DNA from 3 places in the Providencia sp. PROV004 genome. Region 1 is predicted to be linked to each of the others. Evidence: predicted binding sites of a transcription regulator. Region 1 holds the regulator's gene; each other region holds the start of a gene.
The links. Region 1 encodes LexA, which represses DNA repair genes until DNA is damaged. Its sites were predicted from a motif close to TNCTGTATGTACATACAGNA; they were not measured.

Region 1 (4,296 bases):
GGTACGTGAGCGCCCACCTTCCACAAAGTACTCGATGGAGTAACCTCGGGCAAATAGCTCACTTAAATATTCACGGAAAACGGTCGAATACAGTTTATTGCCTTTGAACGTTCGGCGAATAAAAAAGGCCCCTAAACGACGGAAAATAGGCCCAGCAGGCCAGAAATTGAGGTTGATCCCCGCGGCAATATGGGGTGGAACTAGCCCTTGATGGTATAGCACATATGAGAGCAGTAAGTAGTCCATATGGCTACGGTGGGATGGCACATAAACGATTTCATGGCCGTCTTGTGCTAGCTGGCGGACTCGTTCAGCGTGCTGAACATTAATGCCTTGATAAAGGCGATTCCAAGTCCAACTAAGAACCCTATCCGTTAAACGTACTGCTTCATAAGAGAAATTGGCTGCGATTTCTTCCATCATCCCAACGGCATTTTGCTGAGCTTTTTTGAGTGGAATTTTTTTACTGCGCGCTTCGTCTTCAACGGCTTTTTCAATTGCTTTTGACGTCAATAACTTATTAAACAGCTCATAACGTGCAGGGAGTTTAGGCCCAACTGCTGCGAGACGTTGGCGCGAATAGTGAATACGTGCGACACGAGCAAGTTTGTTGGCAATAATGGTGTCTGTACCGTGGTCTTGTGCCATTTTCCCAATTGAGACAATCGGAGATAAACGTACGAAGCTGTCACGTCCTAACCATAAAACGGCGAAGAATTTTTGGATGCCATTTAACAGTTTCAGTGGTGGTGCTGGGGTATGGCCTTCACGACCAGGTGAGCGCCCAAACATCACGGATGCCGGTAGCATTTGAATATCTAGATTTGGGTTGTTTTTATGCAAATCTAAATAAGCATGGAATGTTTTTACTGAATCCTTACGTGGATTCGGTGAATAATAGCGAAAAACACGTGGGCCATCATCGATAAAAACGTAGGCCGGAAGCTTCGTTCCATTGATATCATTGTCGACCAGCGGGTCTGGCAGACCAATAGCTAAGCATTGGTGCCGTAGCGTGAGGAGGTCAGACTTCGAATGATAAGGTAATACGTATAGGGTTGGCCTGTTGACATCAAGCTGCAACTCAGTGATGGGATCCGAAGGAATTAGTTTACTTTTTACCAATAATTTAAGTGGTAAATTCAACGTGTTGTAATATATTTTACGCCATAGTGACATAAATGATTATAGCCTCTTGTTAACAATGCTGCGCAATCATACCAGAAATACATGGTTAGATCTGTTACTGACAATTCACTTTGACCGTAAAAATCGATTATTGTTTGTATTTTTTAAGGAATAAATATGGCGAGTCAAGTTAAGGGCTTCACGCGAGTGATTAAAGCTGCGGGGTATTCCCTTAAAGGTTTGAAGGCAGCTTGGGTTAATGAAGCCGCATTTAGGCAAGAATCTGTTGCTGCAATTATCGCGATTTTTATCGCATTTTATTTAGATATCAGCTATATAGATAGGATTTTGTTAGTGAGTTCTGTTGTTCTGGTGGCAATAGTCGAATTACTGAATAGCGCGATAGAAGCCGTAGTTGACCGTATCGGAAGTGAATATCATGAACTTTCAGGGAGAGCTAAAGATATTGGTTCTGCCGCGGTATTTGTGAGTATCGGTTTAGCGTTGTTTATTTGGGTACTTGTATTATGGCAGCGCTATTTCCCTGGTTAAGGTGTTTGGTTACTTAATCAGGTAAAAAGAAAATAAATCGATAACAAATGCTTAAATTGAGCGATTTAACTGTTCCAAATCTTCATTTACCTGTATATACTCACAGCTTGACTGTATAAACAAACAGGGGAACGGAATGAAAGCACTGACGGCTCGACAACAGCAGGTTTACGATCTAGTGCGTGACCACATTTCGCAGACGGGTATGCCTCCTACACGCGCTGAGATAGCAGCAAGCCTTGGTTTTCGTTCGCCTAATGCGGCAGAAGAACATTTAAAGGCCTTAGCGCGTAAAGGGGTTATTGAAATCGTCTCAGGTGCATCTCGAGGTATTCGTCTGCTTCTTGAAGAAGAAACCGAAGATCAGGGGTTACCTCTGATTGGACGTGTAGCTGCTGGCGAACCATTATTAGCACAGGAACATATTGAGAGCCACTATCAAGTTGACCCTGAGCTGTTTAAACCACATGCAGATTTCTTATTGCGTGTGAATGGGATGTCCATGAAAGATATTGGTATTATGGATGGCGATTTATTAGCTGTGCATAAAACACAAAATGTACATAACGGGCAAGTAGTGGTTGCACGTATCGAAGATGAAGTCACTGTTAAACGTTTTAAGCAACAGGGTAACCGTGTTGAGTTAATAGCAGAAAACCCAGAATTCGAACCTATTGTTGTTGACTTGCGTCAGCAAAATTTCACTATTGAAGGTTTAGCGGTTGGGGTTATTCGTAACAGTGATTGGTATTAATTTTCGTTAGCAACCAGCTGTGTTACAGACGGTGAAGACGATTGCAGGCAGATTTCATGGTTTTATTCTGAAGTCTGCCTGTTTTGTTTCCTTTCTTATATTTTTCTCTTCTCTATTTTCTCTTTGCATTTCATCAAACGATCTAGCAGTCCGGCTATTTACTTTTTCTTAGGGGTTACAGGTTGTTCGTGGTTATGATGACAATGTTCATGATCTTGGCAGCTATTCACTTCGTCGCAATTTTTACATAAACCATGGTTTTCCACTACGGTATGCCTTAAGCGGAATTGGTGTTCATCTGCCAAATTAATAATTGCGGCTTCTATCGTTGTGCAATCACTTTCCGTTACGCTTCCGCACTGGTCGCAAATTAACATAACAGAGATATGGCTTGGGTTATCAAAATGGTGACAAACAACATAGCTGTTGGTTGATTCGATTTTATGGATAAAACCTTGCTCCATTAAGAACTCAAGGCCACGATAAACGGTAGGTGGCTTAGCCTGAGGTTCAATTTCACGTAGTAAGTCGAGTAAATCATAAGCACTGATCGCACCATGCTGTTGTGCTATTAGGCTCAATACCGTTTCTCTCTGTGGTGTCAACCTGACGCCTCTTGATTGGCAAATATGTTCTGCCATCGCAAGAACTTTTTTTTCACTCATCTTTTCCATTTTACTGACCCCACCCGTTGAAAAATGCAAATGTTTACTGCACACAAGTTTATCACAGTTTCTTGAACTATTGAGAATCAAGAGATGAATGCGGTGCTATCAAAAAATTTTAGCTTTGCTGAGTTTTTTTTGACTAATAAATAAAATATAAAAAATGATATTTAATTTTATTTAAAAATAAACAGATAAAATGAAACATATATTAAACAAATTTATTATAAATTCATAACTCATGATGAACAATTAATTGAAAGATTTAGTTTTAATTTGATGTAATTTTAATTAAGACTTATCTTGCCTTTAATTTACAACCTTCTTTTCTCACCCTCTAAAGCTTACTTTATGGGGTTTATGTTTATTATTTTTGCAGGAGCACAGATTAATCTTATTTTATTTATATAATATTAGGCAATGATTAAAGTCATTGCCTAATATATTTAGATTAGTATTTATATTCAATACCTAACCAATAATTACGACCCTCTTCGATATACCCATTAGTATATTCATATGATTTATCGAATAAGTTATTAACTGATGTATTAACAGATATTCCTTGTCCAAAGTCATAATCTAAACGTAGGTCAGTTTTGGCATATCCACGCACTTTGCTATCTGCATCGACATAATTAAAGGCCCAGCTTCTTGCTTCTTCGGTTACAGTGATGCTGAATGGCTCATAAGGGGTAAATTTCACCCAAGCGAAGGCTTTGTGGATAGGTAATTCAGCAACATGTTTAACGCTGTAGTGTTTTGGATCAGCATGAATGTAGCCGTAACTTAAACCCGCTTCTAACCAATCGGTAATTTGCCCGTTAGTCCCTAAATCAATGCCAAAGTAGTCAACTTTGCCGCTGTTACGATTTTCGAGTATATAACCTCCATCCTGATTAGTACCGACACGATGCGCCATAATGGCATCAGTTACATGGTTATAATAGAGACTTGAAGTATATGACCAAGTGGGTGAGATATGTCCCTTGTAAGTCAAATCATAGGTAAGAGCACGCTCAGTATCGATATGTGGGTTAATGACGAATGTGTCGTCACTTTTCATTTTTTCTTTGGTATAACGCTCTTTTTGCGTTGGGAAACGGCTTCTTTCTGATATAGAAAATTGAACGGTATCTTTATTTTCTAAATGATAGCGAGCCATGACTTCCCAGTTGAACGCATGTTGGCTATTGC
Region 2 (4,296 bases), 260 kb from region 1:
CGGCCTATTACCGTTCCCGGCAATCAAATACCGCTAGGTTCAGGTATTAACGTTGATCCCATTCGTCGGCCCATGTACACACCGACAAAGGTCGGGGAGATATTCAGCAGCGATGGTGGTTTAGGCTGGTGGCGAGACTTAAATATCGGTAATTTAGGAGAGTCTCAAATCAGTTTATTTCAAACCAGTACCTCTCAACAGCGTGGTTATCACGGCAATCAAACGATAGCCCGAACCGCAACACCCGCTATTTTTCTAGACGCTGCAGATTATTTTCCTTTTCCATAGGTAACCATATGAAACAAATGAAATATGCGATATTCGCAGGAATGGTCGTGCTTATTGCTGCGTGCAAATCTCCTGTAACAGTTACGCACGAAGTATGTGAAGGATTATTTGTGGTCACACAATCAGACAAAAATGAGTTCAAACAACATCACTGTATGAAGTAATAAACGAATATCAATAAGCCGCGCAAGCGGTTTTTTTACGTTCAAAATTCAAGGAAACACCATGATTTATGAAATTGGCACTATCTCAACAAAGGCTAACGACCCGAAAATCACAGGTAAAAACACGTTATGGAAAAACAGCGTGACGAAAGTCTCTGTGGGGCAAATTATCCTTATCCAGTCGGGCAATACGATATATCAAAACAGCATTCGCTCGGTGGAAAGCGATACACAAATGACGTTAAGCTTTCCCGTTCCAGTGGCGCTAACAGATGTGAAATACGTTATTTCAATCACGATGATTGGTTCAGTATCAGACGGTGTTAACAAAGCAACAGCGATGGTTACTGAAAGCTATCAACTGATGATGATAATGAACCGACTCATGACCGAATCCGGTGTGATTAAAGTGGTGTTACCTGATGGCACTGAAATGCAACTGAGAACGGAGAAAGAAAGGGATAGGCTGCTAGATGGGAAGTTTGATAAAAATGGTGGGGATATTAAAGGGAATGTTACTGCTGAAGGTGATGTTGCTTCCAAAATGGGGACGTACTTAGTTAAGCTTGAGACCCGTGGAAATAAAACCTCAATAGTATCATCAAAGGACTATGAGAGGTTTAATATTCACACTCTTCAAGAAAAGAGTGGCGCATTAATGCATGTTGGTGATTTTGGATGGGCCGGTGTTGGTGATTCAGTTAATTTAAGTGAATCCGAGTTTATCTCAAAATTAAAGTCTGGAATACCAAGTCAAATAACCAGAAATGATTATGCAAGTAGTAACTTTCATTTTCAGTATAGTGCTATCGCGTATTTCAGAGCGTACAGTATATTTACTACAATATCAGCAAGTCAAAATGGGGCGGGCGTTAAGGTTATTGGTGGCGATGCATCACAACAGCACGTATACAACTTACTAACTGACAAAAACACCACTAAAGACTCCAACGGAAACTTAAAAGCCGCATCCCCGGTGGTAAAACTCTTCTCTGATGACATTGAGTTAAACGAAGAATCTGAAGGCGTTGAAATGGAGCATCTTGGTGTTGGCCATTACCTCATTAAAGGGGTTGTGGGTTTTAATGCCGATGGTGCATGGGGTATCAATAACGGCTTTGTCATTCCTCAAGACCATAACGGTAAAAACATGGTTCTCATTGATTACGAGGTGAGACCTGATGGTGATATTGAAGTTTTTGTTTTCCACCAACAGAACGCAGATATGCCAGAACGTTTCCAGAACAAGCGCATTAAGCACTTTGATGAAGAAGGCGTGCCTGTTTACTTCGAAAACTACGAACCTTGTGACGTACCTGAATCCCGCTGGATAGACATGCGTGTCGAAATGCCACCTAACTCACTCTACAATCAAAAGCAAGCTGAAGCACAGAGACTCGCTAAGCTAGAAGCAGAGCGATTAGCACAAGAAGAAGCTAAACGTGTAGCAGAGGAAGCGGAAAGGGCAGAGCAGGAAGCAGCAACACAGATAGAAGAGCAATAAAAACCAATGCGCCAGCTCGAGTGGTTGGCGCATCTAGATCACTTATCAAAATATTCCACTTCGGCTTCTTGGGTTTCAGGAAGCCAATCACCATCGATAAATATCTCTTCCAGTGTTTCTTCAATATATGTTTTCTTATCATTCTTCCCAAGACCGTCAATAGATACATTATCTTGAGTCCCCCAGTTTATATCGATATTTAGATCTGGATATTTGGCACTTAATCTTTTGGATATTTCATTTCTTAATGCTTCAAAAGTACCTGTAGGTAACTGACCTTTTTTATTGCGGTTAAAGCGGATCTTGATAGTAACCATAAAACACTCCTTCGCAGGTTAATTAACTGGATTTATATACAGTAAAATATAACTGTAATTATATACAGTAAATTACAATCAAAGATCAAGAAGTATCGCTCAACTAATGAAAAATCATGGGGCATAAATGGGGCATGGAATTGCTAATTAGTGCATGTATGTGCGAGGTGTTATTTTTAAAAAGTCTTGTTACTTATTGATTTTAATAGACTGTGCGTGAATGTGCGTACTACTGAAATAATGACTCAACACACTATAAACGTATTGAGCCAATTTATTTACCTTTTGATTTATAAAGGGAATTTTAATTTTCTGTTTCTATGCAGTAGGAATACATGACCTACTGCGATTGGATAAACAACAATAAATATTTTGGTATGAACTATACCTGATTGCGTATGTGATGGTCTAGGCTATCTGCGTTAACTCGAGAGTAAAAACCTAATAAATATAAAGTAAAAGACTGTAAAGTCGAAAAATTCAAGAACTCTCCGCTGTTACTAAATAAAAACTTTCGGTAGCATTCATAGTATTGATATATGTTTAATATACCCGTAATCCTTCAAGTTGCAGCGCTTTTCGTTGAGGTGTAAGTGACAGCACTAGGCTAGCCGAGTTACATAGTTTATCTATGCTCCCCCGTCTATCTTCGCTTGTCGCCTACCTGCAACTCGAATTATTTGGGGTATATATAGGTTAAGGTTTTCCTGTATTTTGACTTTAGTTTAGCGATGGAGCGAGTGAATATGAAAGGTTGGTTATCGGCAGTACCTGTAACAATGTTGCTGGTTTCCAGCACAGTATGGGCGGATTCCTTACAGGCACAGCGGGAGCGTTATCAAGCAATTAAGGTTGCATGGGATGCCAATAAAATGGATGAAGTCGAGCGCTTGCTGCCGACCTTGCATGATTATCCACTTTACCCTTATCTCGCTTATCGTGAGCTAACTCAAGACTTAGATATTGTATCACCTCGCCAAGTTCAGGAGTTTATTAATACTTACCCGACGCTACCCGTTGCTAAAAACTTAAAAACTCGATTTGTGAATGAGTTAGCCCGTCGTCAAGAGTGGAAATCATTGCTGGAGTTTAGCCCTGAAGCCCCAAAACCTGCAGAAGCACAATGTAATTTTTATTTTGCTAATTGGGCTGTGGGAAATAAACAAGTTGCATGGCAAGGGGCAGAAAAAGCCTGGTTAAATGGCCGTTCAATGCCGAGTGCTTGTGATAAGTTATTTAATGAATGGGAAAAAGCGGGTTATTTAACCCCTGAAATGACTCTTGAGCGCATTAATTTAGCCATAAAAGAGGGTAATACTTCGATTGCGAGTTATTTAGCTAAACGTTTACCACCAAGTTATAAAACGATTGGTGATGCGTTAGTGAAATTACAAAATGACCCAGCCTCAGTTGTGACATTCGCCAAAACGATGACGCCAACGGATTTTACTCGCCAAGCCACCATCGCGGCTTTTAGTCGTTATGCACGTCAATCCCCTGATGCGGCTCGTACGGTACTTAATAGCATAAGTTCTGCACAAAAAATGAACATGGCAGAAAAGCAATTACTTAAAGACAGTATTGCTTGGCAATATATGGGAGATGTGACCCCTGAACAGGCTCAATGGCGTGATGAGACCATTCAAGAAAGCAATTCATCTTCATTGAGAGAGCGTCGTGTTCGTTTGGCATTAGGGGCTGGCGATAAGAAAGGTGTCGCTTCATGGTTAAATCGCTTGCCAGCGGAAGTGAAAAATAAAGAAGAGTGGCAATATTGGCAGGCCATCACGTTAATTGATGCAGGTAAAAAAGCAGAAGGTGAGACGTTACTTCGCCAATTAACTGAAAAACGCGGTTTCTACCCAATGGTTGCAGCACAAGTTTTAGAAGTAGATTACCCTGTATACGTTAAAACGGCTGTTAAACCAGACTCAAGCGTCAGTCAACTCCCAGAAGTTCAGCGAGTTAGAGAGTTAATGTATTGGGAGCTAGACAACCTTGCTCGTTCTGAATGGGTGAGTTT
Region 3 (4,296 bases), 2.0 Mb from region 1:
CAGCGATTGCGCTAGCTGGAACGCCTTTAGCAACTAAGTAGTCAACTACAGACTGAGCACGTTTTTGTGACAGTGGCAGGTTGTAGTTTTGTGAACCGATACGGTCAGTGAAACCAACTACCAGTACGCGACCTTGAGTTGGGTCGATGCTGCTAAGTTCGTTGTACAGCTCATTCAGAGCTTCTTGACCTTCTGGTTTCAGGCTTGCTTTGTTGAAGTTAAACAGAACGTCTGAACGCAGAGTAAAACGTTTGTTTTCAACAACTGGAGCAGGAGCTACAACTGGAGCTGGAGCAACAACTGGAGCATCAGCTTGACCGAAACGGTAAGCAACACCAACACTCAGCATGCCGTTGTCTGGACGAGTACCGATATTGTCTTTGTCACCTAAGTTGCTAACCCATTGGTAGTCTAAACGAGTCGCCCACTCTGGAGTGATTGCGTACTCAAGACCCAATGCGTATACAGGTGCAACGCCAGTGTCAGTTTCTTTGAAACGTTCGCCATTTTGGTGAGCTTTAGCTTCAGTGCGGTAAACCATACCACCTAAACGAGTGTAAACGTCTAAGTCATCAATGATTGGATAGCTTAATTTGGTAGTTAATGAAACACCCATAGATTTCAGGTCACCGCTGTTACCAGCGCCTTTGTATTTCATTTTACCGAACCAATCGTAGCCTAGCTCAAAGCCTAAGTATTGGTTATATTGGTAACCAGCGTAGGCACCTGCACCGATTGTGTCACGGTCAGTGCTGTTACCAACAGTGCCCCAACCTGCATAGTCTGTACCAGTTTTTGCTGGGTTCAGGCTAGTGTCTTCATAGTGAGACCAACCTAATTTAGCACCGGTATACCAAGTGTTATCTTTTGGAGCTGCTTGTGCAACGGTTGCAAAAGCTGCTACTGCCACTGCTACTGCGATAGCTGTTTTTTTCATTTTTACGCCTCGTTATCATCCAATATTGGCTTGGCTTCGCTGAGCCTTATTATATGCCATTGGTTTAATTTACTTGCTAGGTTTCGCAGACATTATCTACAAAAAAATAATAAAAGTAAAAAAATAATGCCATAAGCCGAACAAGCTAAAGTCTACAACGAACTTAAAAAGATACAAGTAGAGTGAGCAATAATCGTTAAAAAAAGTATTTTTTTAGTGTATAAATCAGAGAGATATGTATATTTTTCGTAATGATTATTTTTTATCTATCTGATTGATCTACAATACTTTTAATTTAACTTTAGAGATAAATATTTCTAAAGGTTAAATTTAGTAAGAAAATTCTTAATCTTAGCTAGTGATAATGATTTGAGTGAATTTTTAAGTGGTTTGGCTGTCCTGCATGTGTGCTAACCATATTATATGTTTCTTGTGGGCGCATAATTAAACCGATAGAACGACCTTCTTGAGCTGCATATTGTAAGCGAACAAAATCTTGCTCGCTTATTTCCGGTAGCCACCCTAGAACTACACTATAATTACCACTTCTTAGTGCTTTTTCCATAGCATCAATCGTAGTGATATCTTCCATATGATTTAATTGCATAACTTTATGAGTAGGTATACCTGATTGTTCTAACCAGTGTTTACTTAGCCTTTTATTTGGAGTTAGCCAAAGTAACCAGCGTGATTGAACCCCAAACTGACGAAGCATTGGTAATAAAATATAATCCATAATAGGGTGTTTTTCATCGTAAACAAGTTCGCTCACCATACCTTGTTGTATAGAGCTATTGGTAAGCCCTGTAGCAGGGATTGATTGTGCGTAATTATTAAGAGAATGTTCTGTTGAGTTGTTCCAAGAATAGATGCTCATAATTTACCTCGTTACAATGCTGTATGAACATACAGTAACTGTATATCCATCCAATATCAAGACTATTTTTTCAAAGCGCTTCGCAACTTTGTTGTTTTTCTCCGCATTCTTCTTGGCATTTTTTATGGAAACTCTCAAAATTGGTTACGCGTAATTATCTGTAAAAAAAGAAATTATAAAATTAATTTTCTAAAGGATGAAAATTGAGCATACCCAAAAAGGAGTTTGGTAATGTTGTTAGAAGAAGAAAAAATTTTTTATTTATCCGGTTTGTTAAGTCAATTTGGCGCATTAAAACGTAAAAATCATTTTGGTGGATTTTGTTTACTAGTCGATGATGCAATTGTGGGGCTGGTACTTGATGAATGTTTTTATTTACGAGGTTGTTTAGTAGCGAGGAGCCACTTTGAAGCGTTAGGGTTTAATCGGTTAGTTTATAGTAAAAAAGGTATTCCATTGGAAATGCGGTACTATCAACTTTCGGAACAAGTTTGGCATGACGAAGTTTTGTTTCTCCAATATATTGAGTTGGCTTACCGTTCAGCTATCGAGGAATTAAAACAAAAGCAATCAATGACCATGCGTATAAAAGATTTACCCAATATGAATATGTCAGTTGAGCGTGCTCTAGGGAAAATTGGCGTATCTCATGTTGACGATTTGCGCATGATGGGCGCAAAGGCTTGTTTTATGAAGCTAAAAAAACATGGTAGGAATAACCCCAGTATCAAGCTACTGATTGGCTTAGCAGCTGCAATAGAAGGGTGTCATAGTGCTGTTTTGCCTAAGGATATCAAACAAGAGCTAATTGCTTGGTATAATAGTTTTGAGTTGACGTCAGCCTAAACTCACTGAAAACGACTTTTACTATTAATATAATCAATATTACATATACGCTATATGAAGATGAGTGGGTATTTAGAATTTTAATACCCGCTCATCGGTATATTTATGTTGCACTGATAGTGCGAATGATTTGCCGTATCTCAGGTATTAGTTCAAGCAATAACTTAGTTTGCTCCATGATAAGCAACGTTTTTTCGTCATCACTGGTTGAAATATAATCTATGCGGTGTAATAGACTATGGCGAAGTTTATCTGATTTTTCATCGATAACTAGTGGGTCAATGGTTGTGATTTGCAAGGATGATTCAACATAGCAAATAGCATCGTTGAGTAATGAAAGATTACTTTCATTTTGCATTTTTTCACGATGTGCACCTAATGCTGAAATATAACTGAGTAAAGTATGGTTTAAGCAAAGAAGGCGAAAAGCTTGTTCTTGGGTGATTCGATAAGACTTAGGGTCAGAAGCCATATTGGAAACAATCGATGCAAACTCTGCATCATTATTGTGTGCGTCTCTACGTGCAACTCGGTACTCAAGGCGGTTGTCTTTACCTTGGTAGTACTGCTGCAAAATAGCATCTAAATAACGGCAGTTGCTATCCATGGTTTTTTGAATGACTTGGGGGAGTTGGCGGAATTTCCAATCTGGCCAAATAAAGCTAACGGCAAGTAATGCAATAAAACAACCAATTAATGTGTCAATGATCCGTGGAAGTGCAACATCAAATCCTTCGCCCAATAGGTTAAAACAAAACAAAACGAGAAGTGTGATGAATAATGTTGCTTGGGCATATTGGCTACTGCGAAACATAAAAAACAGTAAGCCAGAAATAACGATTAGCGTAAGTTGCCCTTCCATTGAGGGGATTAAATTCAGCAAAGGTAAACCAATGAGAATACCAACAATAGTTCCTATTATGCGAAGGGCTAAGCGGCGTTTAGTGGCGCTGTAGTTAGGTTGGCATACAAATAAGCTAGTGAGTAATATCCAATATCCTCTTTCCATATCAAATAGTTGGATAATAATATAGCCAGTACAAAGGAGAATTGACATTCTTACTGCATGGCGAAATAAAGATGATTTTGGCGTTAAATGGTGCTTAACCCGCGAAATAATATCACTAATACCTGATAACGATTCATCAGATAACTGCTCTACCTGTTTATTATTTTGCTGCCATGCACTTTGCTCAAGGCTCAGGCCTTTAAGTTGAACATCAATTCCTTTTAAGTTTTTAAGTAGGTTATACAGGGCTTTAATTTCATGAAGCTCAGGCGATTGCTGTTTTAGTAGCTGTAGCGATTTTTCAATGTAAGCGAAGGTACGTTCAAAACGAGGATTATGTTGGTATTGTTTACGCCATAAAACAGATTGAGCAACTTGTTGGCAGGCTCTCGCTTGCATGGTTAATAGGCGTTGGAAACGAAATAAAATATCACAGTGACGTAAAGTGCGGCTAAGCTGTTGATATTGTATGTGGGATGAACTTGCTCGTTCGTGAATGTCTTGAGCAACAAAATAATATTGTAGCGAATTTCGTGTACCTTTTTGTCCCCGATCCCCTTTTAATCGACTCAATAATGCAATTTTTGCTTGGTTCATGGTGCTAACCAAGTGGCTGTTTACTAATGC

Region 2: a site for LexA is predicted at 2,324-2,343, ahead of FVA69_RS03190 (DinI-like family protein). Genes of this name have one in related genera too.
Region 3: a site for LexA is predicted at 1,832-1,851, ahead of sulA (SOS-induced cell division inhibitor SulA). Genes of this name have one in related genera too.

Annotation. Positions count from the first base shown of each region.
Region 1 is NZ_CP042859.1:465,683-469,978, forward strand. Features, by position in the region: gene plsB (glycerol-3-phosphate 1-O-acyltransferase PlsB) at 1-1,179, opposite strand, end outside; gene FVA69_RS02040 (diacylglycerol kinase) at 1,306-1,680, shown strand; gene lexA (transcriptional repressor LexA) at 1,817-2,434, shown strand; gene zur (zinc uptake transcriptional repressor Zur) at 2,593-3,108, opposite strand; gene FVA69_RS02055 (TonB-dependent receptor plug domain-containing protein) at 3,551-4,296, opposite strand, start outside.
Region 2 is NZ_CP042859.1:730,437-734,732, forward strand. Features, by position in the region: gene FVA69_RS03180 (hypothetical protein) at 1-288, shown strand, start outside; gene FVA69_RS03185 (hypothetical protein) at 514-1,956, shown strand; gene FVA69_RS03190 (DinI-like family protein) at 1,995-2,273, opposite strand; gene sltY (murein transglycosylase) at 3,020-4,296, shown strand, end outside.
Region 3 is NZ_CP042859.1:3,075,059-3,079,354, reverse strand. Features, by position in the region: gene ompA (porin OmpA) at 1-937, opposite strand, end outside; gene sulA (SOS-induced cell division inhibitor SulA) at 1,293-1,814, opposite strand; gene FVA69_RS13980 (TfoX/Sxy family DNA transformation protein) at 2,046-2,660, shown strand; gene yccS (YccS family putative transporter) at 2,764-4,296, opposite strand, start outside.